Regions from separate parts of the Gracilibacillus sp. Marseille-QA3620 genome, predicted to be linked through region 2. Evidence: riboswitches for the same ligand, from Rfam matches in the RefSeq annotation. Region 2 holds a riboswitch; each other region holds the start of a gene.

Region 1 (6,126 bases), 1.3 Mb from region 2:
TCTCCATCCTTCTCTCCAAAGGAAGACATACTGAGCGAGATTCCTAATTGATTGACTTTCTTCAGCCAATCATCCGGCACCCTCTTTTGTTCATCAGACAGCATAGAAATGGGACGGACTTCATTTTCGGCAAACCAATGGACAACATCCTTAACTTGGGCTTGATGTGGAGACAGTTCGTATGAAATCAACCGCTTCACTCCTTTCATCTTCATTCAGGAGCCAATCTCCTGCATACGCGTTTAAGTCATGCTCCTGCGCAAGCCATACCACTTGGGCCTGACCGTCTCTCATCCATTTCTCAACAGGGTGGTCTTGGACATATCCATGTCCCCCAAGAAGCTGTACAGCCGAATCTGTCACAAACCGGACAGCTCGATGAGCATTCTGCAGAGCTTGAATACTGTGGAATCCAGCATCATTGGCTCCAATGTCTATTTGCTTAGCCGCATATAGAACAAGATGGCGGGCAGCTTTGACATGAATCGCCATCTGAGCGACATTAAAGGATACCCCTTGAAACTTAGCGATTTCTGAGCCGAATGCCTTCCGGCTTGCGGTGTATTCCACCGTATAATCAAGCGCAGCAGAGATAACCCCTACCTCCTTCGCTGCCTCCATGACCCGAATTCGCCTCATAGCAGACTGAGCAAGCTTTCTCGCTTCTACCCCTCTAGCAATGACCGACTCCTTGGAAACGGTTACTTTTTTGAATGACAGGCTGGCAAACCCAGCGCTTAATAGACCTAATCGATAATCACCCTCTAAAGCCTTGAATGAATGATCGAGGCTGTTCTCAAGCAAGAGAATGACCTCTTCTCCATCCTGTGCTTTCCCGTGGATCAGCACATAGTCCGCATACTTCCCATTTCTAAGCGGAACAGTCTCGCCATCAATCAGATAGCCCTCTTCATGACGGCTGATGGACAGCTTTGGCTGGTTCGGATGGCAAAAGGCGATTGTTGGTACATTCCCAGCCTGACAAGCTTTCTTATAGGCAGCAAAAGCAGGATGTTTCTCCGCTTCTCTTATAAAGGCCCCTGACTCCCCTGCTCCTGGAAGTCCCTGTACGATGTCTAAATCCCCATAAGCTAATGCCTCCAAAATCTGTACCTGCGAGAGGACAGGAAGCTCTAATCCACCAAAGCTTTCCGGCAATTCAAGGGTATCCAGGCCAATTTCTTGCAGCTTCTTGATGATTTCCTCACTGACCTTACGATTCTTTTCCATTTCTCTTGCGGCCGGCCGAATCATTTTCAGGGCAAAATCTCGCGCCACTTGAATAAATGCGGCTTCCTCCTCACTCGGTTTGAATGAAACCAAGCCAAATCCCTCCTCACATATTAGTGATCGTTCGATAGATTGACGAACGCGCCTATGACAAGCCTGTTCAACAATCTGGCCATTTCCTCTATATGAAGGTCACTAGTTGTCTCCTTCACATGGCGAATCACCACCTCATTAATGGCGCCTACCATTGCCTGCGAGATAATGCGGATTTCTTCCTCTCTCACCTGTTCTGAAAACTCTTGATAGGCAAAGACAAAAATCAGGTCAGCAAAGCTTTGCATCGCTTCACGCCTGACTACCTCCACCTCCTCAGAAATACCAACTGATTCAAGCAGGATAAAATGAGCCACAGCAGGATTGGTAAAGCAGATTTGCAAATAGCGATAAATACCGGCATACGCTTTATAGCCAACTCTCGGCTCTTGCACAGCTGCCTTTTTGATTTCCAAGGCGATTTCATCAATTAAATCCTGGCAAAGAGCCACAACTAATGCTTCCTTGCTCGAAAATTGCTGATAGAAGGTCGTTTTGGATACATGGGCAGCTTCAACAATCTCGAGAACAGAGGTATTCTTAAAACCCTTTAAAGCAAAGAGCTTTAAGGCAGAATACAGCATCTTATCCTTCGCTTCTTTCGGAAGTTCCTTCATTAGCAGCATCTTGATCATTCCATTCTGTTATGAGAGTACGAGTACGTATTGGTACTATCTTAACCCAGTAATTGGGACTTTTCAATAAAATTAACAGAAAATTTAAATAATAGTTTTCGACAAAAAAAGAGCTGGACAGCTTTCTTAATGAAAGCCTTCCAACTCTTTTATCTTATTTATACACATCCGGGTAGACTGCCTTCGCAATCTCCTTTAATCCATCAATTAAGCGAGGACCTGGTCTCGTGACCGTATCGCTGTTCACATCATAAACTTCCTTCTTCTTCACAGCATTTACTTCAGACCAGCCGCTTCTAGCGTAAACCTGCTCTTGTGGATTATCGATATAATAACCATATGTAGTGATGATAACATCAGGATCCCTTTCAATGACCGTTTCCTCACTCATCGTTACCCAGCCTTCTTGGTCGGCTGCAATATTTTCTGCCCCAATGATCTCGAGCATTTCGTTCATAAATGTGCCGCTTCCCGTTGTATATAAATCCGGTGAGGCCGATACTTCAATCCATACCTTCTTCGTTTCCTTCACCTCAGCCGCTTTCTCTTTAATGGCTGCTATCTCTTCTTTCATTTCAGCGATGATTTCTTCGCCTTCCGCCTCTTTACCAGTTGCCTTTGCAATCAGCTCCATTGTCTCATAGGCACCTTCAATAGAATTTGCATCTGGGACAACAACGACATCTATCCCAGCTGATTGAAGCTGTTGTATGATATCTTTATCATTTGTCCCTTGAGAGGCTGAAAATAAAGCAAGATCAGGATTAAGCTCCAATAATTTCTCCACATTCACCTCAATGCCGCCTAGCTTTGTTTTCTCAGAAACAGACTCAGGATAATTATCATAATCAGATACCCCGACAATTTCATCCTCAAGCCCTAATGCATACGCTGTTTCAGTATTGCTCGGAAGCAAGGAGACAATACGCTCAGGCTTATCTTTGATCGTAATCTCTTCTCCTGTTCCATCCTTCACCGTTACTGGAAATGCGCTTTCTGTACTTTCACTGGAGTTCTTGCTCTCGTTTTCATTCTCTGATGTACCGCCGCAAGCAGTAAGAACAATGGATAAGGCCATCAAGAAGGCCAATATACCGGCAAATCTCTTCTTCATTAACACGAATAATTCCCCTCCTCTAAAGTGAAACTTCCATCATCGAGGATTTCTAAACCTCAATGACAGTTAGTTTAAGCAATCCGGCATTTACGGACAATGGTTCTTATGCTCCTCGATTTTCCTTTGCGCTTTTAGCCGTGGAGCCCTTTCTGTCTGTTAATGCGGAATCAAATCTTCAGCCACATAAAAAGCCTTAGCTTCAATACGAAGCTAAGGCGGCATTCCAGTAATAGAAGCATAGAATCAGTCGCCCTATTCTTCCCACCGAAAAATAGAATTCAAGTACATAGAGCAGGTTTCCTGGCTTACGCTTATCTTGTTTAACCTGATTCCGCCTTCCCGTATTCAATAATGAACCAGTGGCATGAGTGAATCAGTTTATATGCGTTTACAGTAGCGGGGGCTGCACCGGACTTGCACCGGTTTCCCTATTATCCTTGTTTTCATCAAGGCACTCTATTACGGATTATATGGTTGTATCTCTAATCATATCCTCAATTGGATAAATTCTCAATAGCCGAATCATCCTCTTCTGCATCATAATGCTCTCGGCAAAAAGTAAGGACAGCTGTCTCTTCGTCTTCTTCTAATTCAAAGTCGAGCACATTTTTCGTTTCATTTTCAATGAATTCATATTTGCTGATTCGTTCCTTCTCTTCATCCTTTAAGAAAATAACGCGCAGCATAACACCGTTCTCGCTATATAATTCATCATCCTCCGGAACATCGAGCTCAAGAAAGAATTCATACCGTTCGCCGGTTAAAATTCCAAATGGATCGTCCAATCTTTCCACTGTATAGCCTTCAATCTTTAACATTCAATCAAACCTTTCATCCATAACTATTTCATATTATACATATTTGTTCGACATTTTAACCACTTTTTGTTTCTATGCATTAATCATTTCTGCATATTCTTCATGCATTTTCCCTAAACTATTCGAGAAACCCTGATGACTTAGGAGAACAAAATGCGAAAATTAATTGTACTTTCCTTATTAGCTCTTCTTCTGCTTCCAAATGAAGCTCTTGCCAAAACAGCCTATTTAAGCTTTGATGACGGCCCATCCAATATCACTGAACCAATCATGGATATCCTTGATCTCCATGATGTGAAGGCAACTTTCTTCGTTACCGGTACGAAAGAAAAATCACACCATTATTTATACAAGGAAATGGTGAAACGTGGTCATGCTCTTGGACTTCATTCCTATTCGCACAAGTATTCATCTATTTACCGGTCAAAGGCATCTTTCTATGCGGATATTGAACGGCTGGAGGAATTCTTGAAGAAAGAAGTCGGTTCCTCTCCAAATATATTACGCTTTCCCGGCGGTTCAAATAATTACATCAACCGGCAATATGCCGGTACTAATTTGATGCCAATCCTTAAGGAGGAAGGCAAGAAACGCGGTTATGTATTTTTTGATTGGAATTGTGATGCAAATGATGCGATTAACCCTCCGGTTCCCGAAAAGAAAATTACAGCTGGGATTATGAATTCAATCAATGGACAAGAAAATTTATATATCCTGCTCCATGATTTCAATGGGAATACAACCGTTGTAGATGGACTGCCTGAAATTATCCGCCGTTTGAAGCATAAAGGCTACACATTTAAGGTGATGGATGAGACAACACCTCCTCTTGAGTTTTAAAGACGAACAAAAAGCCCATCTCACATTTTATTAGGGATGGGCTTTTTGTTCACTCGTCTTATTCAACGACCAGGTATTTTCCGTGCTCCATATTGATAACATAATCAGGCTTTGGCGGCTTTCCGCCATGCTCCTTGATTTTCGCCTTATGGCCTGCGATATGCTCAGGGCTCTTCTCCCAGGCCTTCCATGCTTCCTCTGATTCCCATCGAACCAGCATAACCACTTCCTCTTCCCCGCGTGCTGCTTTCTTCACTAACAGCTCACGCCCGATGAATCCTTCACGCTGTTCCACTAAGGATGGTCCTTGTCCAGGCTTTTTCTTAAAGCGCTCAAGTATCTTGTCTGCATTTCCTTCTGTCACTGTCCACTTACGGATTTGTACAAACATGATTCTCACTCCTGTCCCATTTAGTTAAAAAGAGCATGTCCCTTTGAGACATGCTCCATATTAATGAAATTATTTAAGCTCATTTAAGATTTCATCAAGTTTATCTGCTTCTGTTGTTACACCATTGCTTGAGAAGTACCAGTTAACACCGTCAAGATAGACGATTTTTCCTTCTTTATAAGCACGTGTTTTTTTGATGATATCATTTTCAATATCTTTTTTGATTGTCTCTACATCAGAAGCTGTACGGTCAATGATGAGCAACACCTCTGGGTCAACGGAAAGGACAGATTCATAAGAGAAATCGGAACCATGTGATGAAGCATCGATTTCAGTTGTTGCCGGCTTAAATCCAAAGTCATTATAAACATAAGCGAAGCGAGAATCTTTACCGTTGTCGAATCCGGAGATTTTCTTGTCATTGTACATAGCCACTAGTGCATTTTCATAGCCTGCTGCTTTTTCTTTCACAGCATCCACTTTTTCTTGCAGATTTGCTTTTAATTCCTCTGCTTTATCTTTCTTATCAAAGATTTTAGCTGCTAGATCAACTGTTTCGTATACAGCCTCTATGTAATTCTCATTGTCAGAGCCAATGAAAACAACATTTGGCGTAATTTCTTTAAGCTCTTCATAGTACGGTGTTTGACGGCCTGAGATGAAAATAACATCCGGCTCTGCTGCTGCTACTGCTTCAAATTCGATTTGTTTCAATGTACCAACATCAGCTACATCATCATTTACATACTTTTCTTTCAAGTGATCCGGCATATTTCCTTTACCACCGCCGGCAGCAACCCCTACGATTCCTTCAACCCCTAAAGCATCAAGTGTATCTAAGAAACCATAGTCAAGCGCTACAATACGCTCAGGCATTTTATCTAAAGTGACATCTTCAAATGTCGTCGTTTTTCCGCTTTCTTCATCTTCACGTGAATCTGATAATGAAGGCACAGTCATCGGGAATGCTGAGTTAGACTCATTTCCTTCTGTTTGTGAAGC
Region 2 (6,126 bases):
GGGACATTTGTTATCACTCCGATTCTAATCCTTTTAAACAGGTAGCAGGATTATTTATCTTGTATTACAAGGTATAAGATAAGTATAGGATTGTATATCTTGTAAAGCAAGGTATTTTTTTACTTATTTTTAACGATTGAACTGCCCAATTTTGCCTTGTTCCCAGAACATATATTTGTATGGTATAGTAATCGAATTGAGAACAAAATTGATGCGGATAAGAGGATAGGACTAGTGATTACTTCAACTTCTATTTCAACGAAAGAATATATTACCCAATGGCAGGAAGCCCTGTCACAGGAGATAGGCCATTTAAAAAAATATGGCAGCCATAAATATGTACTTATGAATGGGAATCAGATTCAATCAGGCGACACATATACGTATTATTTTGAGACGATGTCACCACTGAAGATTCCCATTGGCACAGTTGCCCGGCTCGAGCGGGATGGGAGCAAATACGATGCTCGTGTGCTGTCGGCTGAGGGAAATACTCTATTAGTTTCTTTGGATCAATCCATTGGGGATCTAATTGATGAGGCCTTTATTTCCCATGATCCATGGGAGCTTTTAGAGCAATTGATTGAACGGTTAGATGATATTAAGAAGAGTAAACGGAAGCGCAGCCGAGTCAAGAGGCTGATGAATCCCGATTTTCCGGATAAGAGGACGCGCACTGATAGCAAAACGGCTGTGCAGGAGCTGTTTCAGCGTTCGAAATACAATCCGGTAACCTTTGTCTGGGGACCGCCGGGAACAGGGAAGACATATACGCTGGCAAGAACAGCTGCAAATAAATATTTTAAGGATAAGAGAGTATTGGTGCTTTCGCACAGTAACCAAGCAGTAGATGTACTGCTTGGGGAGATGGCTGCCTTCATTAAGAAGGCGGATAAGTTTCGTACTGGCGATCTATTGCGCTACGGAAACCAGGCAGGTGACGGGTTATTGATGCATGGAGACATTCTGCCGTCACAATTGCTTGCTGACCAGGATGCAGGTTTGCTGTCTGATAAAGATCGGATTACCGAGGAGAAGCGTCTCTTGAAGAAGGATCTCTCCCAATCGTTCAGTGTCAGGGACTCACAACAGCTTCTAGAGCTTGAACAGAAGCTTGGGCGTATTCTTGACAGAATTCGTAAGCAGGAGATGAAGCTCGTCAAGGAGGCTTCCATTATCGGAACAACGCTTGCAAAGGCGGCCAATGATCCTGTCATATTTGAGCAGGAATATGACCTTGTCATTGTAGATGAGGCGAGCATGGCGTTTATCCCGCAGATTGCCTTTGCCGTAAGTATGGCAAAAAGAGCGATTGTTTGCGGAGATTTCAAACAGCTGCCGCCGATTGCAGCATCAAGGGGGCAGCTTGTTGATACATGGCTGCGGGAGGATATATTCCACCGTGCTGGTGTCGCTGATATTGCGAGCGGCGGCGTATTGCATCCACATCTATTCCTCTTGAAGGAACAAAGAAGGATGCATCCGGATATATCTGCTTTTACGAATCAATATTTATATAATTCCCTTGTCGGAGATCATCCAAGCGTGCAGAAGAGCCGGGAAGAGATTGTGGCCCGGGCGCCGTTCGAACAAGCGGCTTCCATTCTGTTAGATGCGAGCTTTACTGGTGAGCATTGTTTTAGCGGGGGCACCTCAGGGTCAAGGATGAATATCATGCATGCCCTGCTTTCTCTGCAGCTGCTTCATGAAGCCTACCAGGGCGGAAGCAAATCAATCGGGTATGTGACACCATACAGGGCTCAAGCCATCTTGATGGAGAAGCTTCTTCAAGACTTTTATCCGGAGCAGTATGGGGCAGGTGCGTTTATGGCCGCAACTGTGCATCGTTTCCAGGGGAGCGAGAGGGAACTGATGATCTTTGATACGGTCGACTCGTATCCAGAGAGAAGAGCTGGTATGCTCTTAACGGGTAAAGAGAGTGAGCGTCTATTGAATGTGGCAATCACAAGGACAAAAGGCAAGCTTATTCATGTCAGTGATGTGAATTTCTTGAAGAATACGATTCCGAGATATAAAACCTTGCATCAATTCATTGATTTCCAGCTTCAGCACAATAAGACGGTCGGGATGGACCAAATTGGAAAATGGATCAAGCATCCTCATCCAAAGCTTAAATGGATGTATGCCCGCAAACTAGATGATGTGCTGAATGATGTAAAAGAGGCTCAGAGTCAAATTATTCTATCGCTTCCTAATCGCTGTATTTTATCGAAGGAGCTTGCACAAGCACTGACCACAAGACCAGCTCGTGCGAAATTAGCTCTCTATTCAAAAGAGGAGCATCCTTATTTAGACCCGGATCTTCATATACAGGAGGGACCTCCATTCAGCATGATCTGTATTGATCGCCGTTTCTTATGGCTGGGCATCCCGATTGAAGCGAATAGAAATGTTGATCCGCCTTATGTAGCGGTCAGACTCGACTCGGAGGAAACCATCAACTATATCCTGCAACAATTACCACGTGGTTAGGAAAAATATGTCCTTTGCTATTTTCTTTAGATAGTTATATAATCTTATATACAAGATATAGTTTGTGAATAAAAACACAAATACAAGATATTGATTAAGTGCAGTTAAGGCGCCATTTATGGCTTAATAGGGAATTCGGTTAAAATCCGGAACTGTACCCGCAACTGTGAATGCTGATGAAATAAGTAATCCACTGTGAAGAGACTTCATGGGAAGGGCTTAGAGTAAAGGGAAGCATGAGTCAGGAGACCTGCCTTATCGAGCAATCGTTTTGCCTTTATCGGGAGCAATGAAGGTGGATAGTAGCAGCAAATGAAGAGTATATTCATTTTTATGCAAATCCAATCCCATTGCCTGAAGATAGAGGTGATGGGATTTTTTATTTGGGAGGCGTATTGATATGAGTAAGGTGTGTATAGAAAAAACGTTGGCGGAAACTCAGTCTGTTGAGGAATTATTGAGCTCATTTAATGAAATTGTTCATTTGACGAATCCTGAATTAGTCAATGAGAATGCAAATATGAATGCGTCTACTCCAATGGGGCAGATGGGGAAATTCGCCAGTGAGTCTGCACGCTTTTTTGCGAGAGAAAACCTATTATCTGAGGAAGTAAAAAAGGCAATTGAAGCTAATTTGCTTTATCCGCATGATTTGGATTTTATGCCGACGGGGACAACAACCTGCTGTCAAATTCCTCTTGGACAAATGCTTACGAAGGGATTTGACACCGGTCATGGAAGCATGCGTCCGCCTAAGGATATATCAAGTGCAATGGCGCTGGCCTCTATCATATTGCAAGCAAACCAAAATATGCAGCATGGCGGTCAGTCATTCCCGATGTTTGATGCTGATCTTGCTCCATTTGTCCGTAAAACCTATGAGAAGCATGTAAAGCGCTTAGAAGCCTATCCAAGTGATTGGAGCAAAGAAACGATAGAGCAAATCGCTTGGGAGGAAACGGAGAATACCGTATATCAAGCTTGTGAAGCCTTCGTACATAATTGCAATTCCATGCATTCACGCGGGGGCGGACAGGTGCCGTTTGTGTCTGTGAACTATGGAACAGATACAACGAAAGAAGGGCGGATGCTTATTAAAAATCTTTTGCTGGCAACAAAAGCCGGGCTTGGCAATGGGGAAACACCAATCTTCCCAATTCAAATCTTTAAAGTGAAGGAAGGGGTTAACTTCAATGAGAATGACCCTAACTATGACCTTTACTTATTGGCCCTGGAAACGACTGCTGAACGTTTATTCCCGAATTTCAGCTTCATTGACAGCCCGTTTAATAAGCAATATTATGATGGCACACATGAATCAGAGGTAGCCTATATGGGATGCCGTACAAGGGTGATGGGCAATAGACATGGTGTTGAGAACAGTATTGGGCGTGGCAATCTTTCCTTCACATCCATTAACTTAGTTAAGCTGGCGCTCCTGTCCAATACGCTAGAGGATTTCTATCGTCGACTAGATGACATGTGCGATCTTGCCATAGTTCAGCTTTATGAGCGTTATCTATACCAAGCTGCGAAACAAGTGCGTCACTTCCCATTCCTGTATACACAAGGAGTTTGGAAAGGAGCAGAAGAATTAAACGAGGATGATCAGCTTAAGGAAATCCTGAAACAAGGTTCACTCGCGTTCGGATTCATCGGGCTTGCAGAATGTGTGAAAGCCTTGACTGGTTTCCATCATGGTGAAAGTGAAGAATCCTACGAGCTTGCCCTTGATATTATCCGCTTCATGAGGGAGAAGGCGGATAAGGCAGCAGAGACCTATGATTTGAATTATTCCTTAATTGCAACGCCAGCAGAGGGACTTAGCGGAAAATTCGTGAAGAAAGACCGTCTTGAATTCGGCAGTATAAAAGATATTACAGACCGTGAATATTACACAAATTCATTCCATATTCCAGTCCATTTTCCAATCAAGTCACTCGATAAGATCCGTAAGGAAGCGCCATTCCATGCTTACTGTAATGGCGGACATATCACCTATGTGGAAATTGACGGGGACCCTAAGAATAATTTGAAGGCACTCGACCAAATTATTCGTGCGATGGCTCATTACAAAATCGGTTATGGTTCTATTAACCATCCAGTTGACCGTTGCTTAAAATGCAATTATAAAGGGTATATTCAGGATACTTGCCCTCATTGCGGCAATGAGAACGAAGAGGATATTGAACGGATTAGAAGAATCACCGGTTACTTGGTAGGGGATATGAGTAAATGGAACCCGGCTAAACGTGCAGAAGAAAGAAACAGAGTGAAGCACGGATGATGAAGGTGATGAATATCATCCATGACAGCATTGTGGATGGGGAAGGCTTGAGAACAGTTGTGTTTTTTGCGGGCTGCCTTCATTTCTGTAAGGGATGTCATAATCCCTCAAGCTGGAATCGGGAGAATGGTCGAGACATGACCATTGATGATATCTATGAGGAGGTTATGTCCAATCCTCTGACAGATGTTACATTCTCAGGGGGAGAGCCTTTTATGCAGGCCGATGAACTTCAATATCTGGTCATGAGGCTGAAGGAGTCGGGCAAGAACATTTGGATATACAGCGGCTATACACATGACGAACTCCTCACCCATCCCAATCCTGCCTGCCAGAATGTTCTTAAATATTGTGACGTATTGGTTGACGGCAGGTTTGAACTGGAGAAAAGGGATCCGAAGCTGCTGTTTAGAGGAAGCTCTAATCAGCGAATCATTCATTTGCAGTCTGTCTGATGAAGCGAAAAAGACACCCGTTTTGGGTGTCTTTTTCGTTTTGAAAGCATCCTTTACCAGCGGTGAGCCTTTGCGTTACTTCTCAAAATGATATTGGTCTGAGACATCATCGTATGTCCGTTGACCTGTGACTTTGAGCGCTTCCTTCTTGTCCAGTTATGGTGAAAAAGGGAAGAGTGCGAATCTAATTCGTTTCTGTAACTCAAGTCTAATCACCTCGTCAGTTGGATACGTTCTTGGCTCACACCCCGTATGAGGGAGCAGCCTTTTTTAGTATGTCTCTATATGTCATTGTTCATGCATGGGAATCATACAAAGGTACTGTTTTGGGAAAAAGAGGGATTTTTATGGTGAGAATAGGGAATAAAGTGCTTTAATTAATAGAGAGATTGCCTTATGATAAAACGAAGGAAAAATGTTACAATTATTTTATTGTTGTTACAAAGATATTATTTTGAACAGAAATTTTATTTATAACGAATTATTGGCATGATTCTTTCAAGGAGGCTGCAATTAAGTTGTTTAAAGAGATTTCCATTTCCCGTACTTCATGTATAGGAAACTCCCCGATATATCAATCAACCATTCAATCAGACGGCAGAGTATTTTGGAACGGTGAGAAGAATGTATCTTTTTTAGGAGAACATAAATTTACGATCAGCAGCCCGCGCTTGAAGAAATTAGAGGATTTATTACTATCATTTGATTATAAGAATTTTACTTATCACTCATCGAGGGAAATTATCCCTGATAGTCCTACATGTGTTACACGTGTTGTCTTTAAGCACGGGGAGACAAAAACGGTTGTTCATGATTTGGGTGATGTGGATGGTATGATAGAAAATAAAAAGCATACCTTAAAAAAGCTTGAACGCTTTGAGCGGGATCTTG
Region 3 (6,126 bases), 1.6 Mb from region 2:
TTTGGCAAAAGTATAGCATATGGGTGAATTCGCCGTACAGTAAAATGATAGATGCTTTTATAGGAAAGAAAAAAGTGGAGAGAGGCAGTTTTTGAAGCATAGATAAAGGGTAAGTATAAGAATTTGAAGGGAAACATTCGGGAAAATTTATTATTTACATAATAGTATAATCTCGTTGAGTTGGATTAAATGTTAAGTTATGAACTTATGGACATAAAGTTTTGTTCAATTTTGAGCATGTATTGGAGTCCTGAACAAGCTGGGACATCGATGCTGCTATACAGGAAGAAATGAAAACATGGATTGTCATTGGAGGCTGAAGCAATGAGTATAAGTGAAACTGCGCATAAGAATCATGAAAAGCTCTTTCCGGAACGTCAATCAACCTGGAAGGTCACCGACCCTGAGCTGCTAGAGATCTTTGAGAACTTTGCCTTTGATGAGGTGATGGAGCATGGGAAGCTGGATGAAAAGACAAGAATGCTGGTTATCCTTGCTTCCTTGATTGCTCAGCAAACCTTAAGTGAATACAAGACCATGCTGGAGGCAGCCTTGAATGTCGGCGTAAAGCCGATTGAGGTAAAGGAGCTTGTCTATCAGTCGGTACCTTATTGCGGATTTGCTAAAGTAGTGGATTTCATCGACTCTACGAATGAAATCTTAATCAAGCGCGGCATTGAACTGCCATTGAAGCGGCAGGCAAAGGTCACGAGGGAGACGCGCTATGAGAAAGGGTTTGCCTTGCAGAAGGAAATCTTCGGGGATGAAGCGATTGAAACGATGTACCGGAATTGCCCGGATAATCAGCTGCCTATTCAGCGCTTTTTATCGGATAATTGCTTTGGAGATTATTACACCCGCCAAGGCTTGGATTTGCCAATGAGGGAATTGCTTACTTTCTCGATGATCCTTTCACTCGGCGGATGTGAGCCGCAGGTGAAGGGACATATTCAAGGAAATGCCAATGTCGGCAATGATAAAGAAATGCTATTTGATGTCATTGTGCAGCTGCTTCCTTATCTCGGTTATCCGCGGACATTGAATGCGATTCGCTGCTTGAATGAGGCTTTGCCTGATGAACAGTAATTCGTAACCACATATTTGAGAATGGAGATGGACATATGATGAAAGCATTGATTGTTTATTTCACTCGAAGCGGGAATACGGAAACCGTTGCTCATACTATTGCGAAGGAGACAGGGGCGGATACCTTTCATCTGCGGCCGGCCTTTTCTTATTCTTATGATTACGAGGAGTGTGTGGAGGAAGCGACTAGAGAATATGACCGCCATGCGCGTCCGCTTTTAGCATCTGTTCCTGAGAATATGGATCAATATAATGTGGTGTTCATCGGGTACCCTATCTGGATGGGAACCATGCCGATGGCCATGTTCACATTCCTTGAAGAAACAGACTTTTCCGGTAAGCGGATCATTCCATTTTGTACTCATGGCGGCAGCGGCTTAGGCCATAGTGAACAGGATATTGTGAAGCTCTGTCCAGAGGCGACCGTGCTAAAGGGTATCGCAATTGATGGACAACATGCGGGGTCAAGTGCGTACAAAATCGAAGAATGGCTGCACAGACTTGGGGTTGAAACCATCAGTCATCGCCGGGTTTGATTTCATTGAAGAATGAGGAAGGCTCTCTGCTTGCTTAAGCAGGGAGCTTTTTGCTAGGGGGGATTTGTCAGGAGGCAGCCCTGATGACGCTGTTTTGGTTCGTGGGTAGTTCGAAGGGCGTATGGTTTCGCCTATGCACTCGGTTTATCGCTCATCCCGCATGATTATCGCCCATACCGAATAATTTTCGCCCATACTATCGGATTATCGCTCATAAAGCTTAGATTTCGCCCATAAATGAAATGATTTCGCCCTTAAAACGCGCGAAAGAAAAAGAAGGCCAATTACAGCAGAAAGAGTCAAAATGGACAAGTTCGGGGTGTTTTTGCAGGAAATCATCTCCTTTCAGCTGGAAATCTGTCAGAAAGCAAACAAAAAGCCAGGCAATCCGCCTGGCCTAAACGTTCACTCTTTTAATGAAGAGGGAGGCAACGAAGCCTATAATGGTGATGACGACAAGGAAACTGAAGGCATATTGCACACCGGCAATCAAGGCTTCGGCGACGATGTTCTCACCCGCGGCTTCACCGCTTATCATGTAGTTGTGCTGGCCTTTTGTGAGCAGGCTGACAGAAACGGCGGTGCCGAGTGCGCCGGCTATTTGCATGAGGGTATTTACGATGGCGGTTCCATCGGGATAATATTTGCGCGGCAGCTGATTTAGGCCGTTCGTCTGCGATGGACTGCTGATCATGGTGACACCGATGATTAAGCCAATATGGAGCAGGATGAAAGCGGCAATCGAGATATCACGGGAAATACCTGAAAATAAAAATGTTGTCACAATGAGCAGCGCAAATCCCGGAATAACGAGCCATTTTGGTCCATATTTATCCATGAGACGGCCGATGACGACAGACATGATACCATTACAAGCTTCAGCTGGAAGTAAGATGAGCCCGGCAATCAATCCCGTTATTGCTAGTCCTGTTTTGAGAAACATCGGCAGCAGGATGGCCTGAGACATGATAATCATATGGCCGACGAAGACTGCGAAAAGGCCGAATACATACATAGGATATTTCAATACGCGCAGGTTCAAGAGAGGCTGCTCAATCTTGAATTGACGTTTGGAGAAGATGATAAGGGCAGTGAAACCAATCAAGATAGGCAGGATGACCTCTGTACTGACAAATTCTCCGCTGCCCTCGCCGGCTATGCTGAAGCCGAAGACGATCCCGCCGAATCCTAGGCTTGAAAGCAGGAAGGACGGGATATCAAATTTCAGTTTCCTTGGTACTGTGACGTTTTGCACGACCTTCCAGCCGAATGCGAGCAGGAGGAGAAAGATCGGCAAGGTTGTCCAGAAAATATAATGCCAGGTGAAATATTCAGTAATAAACCCGGAAAAGCTCGGCCCGAATGCTGGACCACAAAGGATGACCAGGCTCATAATGCCCATGACAGTCCCACGTCTTTTAGGGGGGAAAATCAATAGGAGAATATTAATCATGAGCGGCATTAAGATTCCGAGTCCGCTTGCTTGAATGATACGAGCAAGCAAAAGCAGACTGAAGGCTGGTGCCAGAGCGGCAACAAACGTCCCGAGTGAAAGCAAGGAGAGGGCGGTTATGTATAGCTGCCTTGTCGTATATGTTTGATTTAAATAGGCTGATAGAGGGACAAGAATCCCCATAACGAGCAAGAATCCTGTTGTGAGCCACTGTGCGGTGGCTGTTGAGATTTGGAAATCAGCCATGATTTCTGTGTAAGCCATATTTAAGGCTGTTTCGTTCAATAACCCTGTAAAGGCCGATAAAAGCAGAGCGGCCATAATGAGGGCTGGCTTTATATGTTGATTCGGTATTGTTTGATTCAATCGATTACGCTCCTCTAAGCTCAGGTGAAGGTGCTTTGTACATTAGTATAAGCACTTTTTCTGAAAATAAATATGGTGTCATAATAAATGAATCCTTTCATAGGAGCAATAATCCTTCTGTTTGGTATCACGCTTTATTTTTGATTATTCAAAAAATAGATAACAATCAATTCCTTTTTATGGTATAGTCTCTTTATATTGTTATTTCACAATCGAATAGCGTGTAAGAATTGGTGCCAAACGAATAGTTTGGCTTAAAAGGGAAGTACGGTGAAAGTCCGTCGCTGTCCCGCAACTGTAAATCGGAGTATATCGCAAAAAACCACTGCCACTTGAGCGGGAAGGTGCGATTAAAGTGCGTTGATGATGAGCCAGGAGACCTGCCAATTCCAGTACACACCAATACCTACGTGGAAATAGGAGGTGAAGCGTGCCGGATTGTTTCGGACACTGTACGAATCATAGGGATTAGGGCATGCTTGCCTTTCTTTATGCTGCGAACAATTAACAGCCATCTTCCAGGAGGGAGAGGGCTTTTGATGTTTTCTGAAAAACGATACAAGGGGAGGAGCTCGTAGGATGAAATGGACACGCACAGTCATCGGTTATCCGTATATTGGTGAGGATCGGGAATGGAAGAGATGCTTAGAGGCTTTTTGGAGGGGAGAGGTATCAGAGGAAACGTTTCTTGATCAGCTGAAGCAAATACGCTTATCCAGGCTGAAGAGGCAGATGGAGCTTGGAATCGATGTCATGACTGTTGGAGATTTCACGCTGTATGACCGGATGCTCGATACGGCGTTTATGTTTGGGATGATTCCAGCCCGTTATTCTGATGTAAGCAGATTATCGAATCTCTCCCTTTATTATGCCATGGCAAGGGGAGAAAAAGGGGCCGTTGCTTGTGAAATGACGAAATGGTTCAACACAAATTATCACTATATTGTTCCTGAATATGATGGCCAGGAACTTTACATAACGAACAATCGTCTACTTGATTGGTTCAAGGAGGCGAGAGATGAGCTTGGCGTTGTGACGAAACCGACGATGATTGGGCCGTATACCTTCATCAAACTTGCAAAGGGCTATGATGATTGGGAGGCATTGGCAGAACAGCTTATTCCGCTGTACAGCCAGGTGATTGCAGAGCTGATTAAGGAGGGTGCTGAATGGGTGCAGCTTGAGGAGCCAGCCTTGGTGCTGACATTGGATGAAGAGGAAGTAGCCTTCGTGAAATCGATTTATGAGAAGCTGGCTGCTGAAAAAACAGCGGGAAACATTATGCTGCAAACATACTTTGAAGGTTTATCAGTCTATGAGGAGTTGATTCATCTCCCTGTAGATGGAATTGGTCTTGATTTTGTTTCCGGCTATCTGCAAAATATGACCTCCATGAAGCAATTTGGGTTCCCCGCTGAAAAGGTGCTTGCCATCGGTATTGTGGATGGGCGCAATATATGGAAGGCTGATTTGGTGGAGAAGGCCGAATTGATCCAGTCCATCCTTGGAGTATTCAAAGCTGCGGAAGTATGGGTCCAGCCTTCCTGCAGTTTGCAGCATGTACCGGTATCCGCTTCGACGGAGCAGAAAATGGACGGGAATATTAAAGGGCTGCTCGCATTTGCTGATGAGAAAATCAAGGAAATTGATCAGCTTGTTACGTACTTTGAGAAGCCAGGGATAGTTCTTGGCGGAAATAGGAGAGCGGTGCAGCCGGCTGTCACAGGGGTGACTCTTGAATCAGAGGACTTTAAACGATCTTCACCCTATCCTGTTCGCCGAGATATTCAAGCGCAGAAGCTTAACCTGCCGATTTTCCCGACGACAACCATTGGCAGCTTCCCGCAGTCAAAGGAAGTGAAGGAAACGCGTAAGGCTTGGCGAGATAAGATTATTTCCGATGAATCCTATGAAGCGTTTATTGCACGTGAGACCGAGCGGTGGATTCGCATACAAGAGGATTTAGAACTTGATGTGCTTGTGCACGGAGAGTTTGAACGGACAGATATGATTGAATATTTCGGAGAGAAGCTTGATGGCTTTGCCTTGAGTGAAAAGGCATGGGTGGTCTCTTATGGGTCTCGCTGCGTGAAGCCGCCTATCATTTATGGAGACGTGAAGTGGCTTGAGCCGATGACCTTGAAGGAGACGGCTGCTGCGCAAGCGATGACCGAGAAGCCGGTGAAGGGAATGCTGACTGGTCCTGTGACTATCTTAAACTGGTCCTTTGTCCGAGATGATATCCCGCGCAAGGATGTTGCTAATCAGCTTGCCCTTGCCCTTCGTAAGGAAATCGACTGCCTTGAGCAAGCCGGAATTACTATTATTCAGGTGGACGAACCGGCTTTAAGAGAAGGACTGCCCCTTCGAAGGGCGGATTGGCAGGAATACCTGACATGGGCAATCCCATCCTTCCGCCTTGCAACATCAGGTGTCCAAGATGAAACGCAAATCCATACACATATGTGCTACTGTGATTTCCATGATTTTGTGAAGCCGATTGAAGCGCTCGATGTTGATGTAATCTCCATTGAGACATCAAGAAGCCATGGCGAATTCATTCAATCTTTACAGCATACGCCCTATGAAAAGGGAATCGGATTAGGGGTGTATGATATTCATAGCCCGCGTATTCCATCTACAGAGGAAATGCTTGAAATTATGCAGGATAGCCTCGAGGTGCTT

Evidence for each region. Region 2 has a riboswitch for cobalamin ahead of ACY8DX_RS11510 (anaerobic ribonucleoside triphosphate reductase). Riboswitches for the same ligand answer to the same signal wherever they lie in the genome.
Region 1: another riboswitch for cobalamin. It lies ahead of ACY8DX_RS17905 (ABC transporter substrate-binding protein); the one in region 2 lies ahead of ACY8DX_RS11510 (anaerobic ribonucleoside triphosphate reductase).
Region 3: another riboswitch for cobalamin. It lies ahead of metE (5-methyltetrahydropteroyltriglutamate--homocysteine S-methyltransferase); the one in region 2 lies ahead of ACY8DX_RS11510 (anaerobic ribonucleoside triphosphate reductase).

What each region holds. Positions count from the first base shown of each region.
Region 1 is NZ_CM143102.1:3,544,419-3,550,544, forward strand. It holds gene ACY8DX_RS17890 (acyl-CoA dehydrogenase family protein) at 1-191, opposite strand, end outside; gene ACY8DX_RS17895 (acyl-CoA dehydrogenase family protein) at 151-1,323, opposite strand; gene ACY8DX_RS17900 (TetR/AcrR family transcriptional regulator) at 1,344-1,958, opposite strand; gene ACY8DX_RS17905 (ABC transporter substrate-binding protein) at 2,113-3,072, opposite strand; cobalamin riboswitch at 3,349-3,549, opposite strand; gene ACY8DX_RS17910 (DUF6509 family protein) at 3,570-3,893, opposite strand; gene ACY8DX_RS17915 (polysaccharide deacetylase family protein) at 4,047-4,733, shown strand; gene ACY8DX_RS17920 (antibiotic biosynthesis monooxygenase family protein) at 4,792-5,124, opposite strand; gene ACY8DX_RS17925 (siderophore ABC transporter substrate-binding protein) at 5,194-6,126, opposite strand, start outside.
Region 2 is NZ_CM143102.1:2,272,685-2,278,810, reverse strand. It holds gene ACY8DX_RS11520 (PadR family transcriptional regulator) at 1-7, opposite strand, end outside; gene ACY8DX_RS11515 (DEAD/DEAH box helicase) at 235-2,493, shown strand; cobalamin riboswitch at 2,585-2,765, shown strand; gene ACY8DX_RS11510 (anaerobic ribonucleoside triphosphate reductase) at 2,894-4,780, shown strand; gene nrdG (anaerobic ribonucleoside-triphosphate reductase activating protein) at 4,780-5,235, shown strand; gene ACY8DX_RS11500 (YpzG family protein) at 5,289-5,441, opposite strand; gene ACY8DX_RS11495 (DUF6438 domain-containing protein) at 5,754-6,126, shown strand, end outside.
Region 3 is NZ_CM143102.1:3,841,657-3,847,782, reverse strand. It holds gene ACY8DX_RS19360 (carboxymuconolactone decarboxylase family protein) at 325-1,086, shown strand; gene ACY8DX_RS19355 (flavodoxin) at 1,122-1,622, shown strand; gene ACY8DX_RS19350 (DHA2 family efflux MFS transporter permease subunit) at 2,020-3,396, opposite strand; cobalamin riboswitch at 3,656-3,843, shown strand; gene metE (5-methyltetrahydropteroyltriglutamate--homocysteine S-methyltransferase) at 4,021-6,126, shown strand, end outside.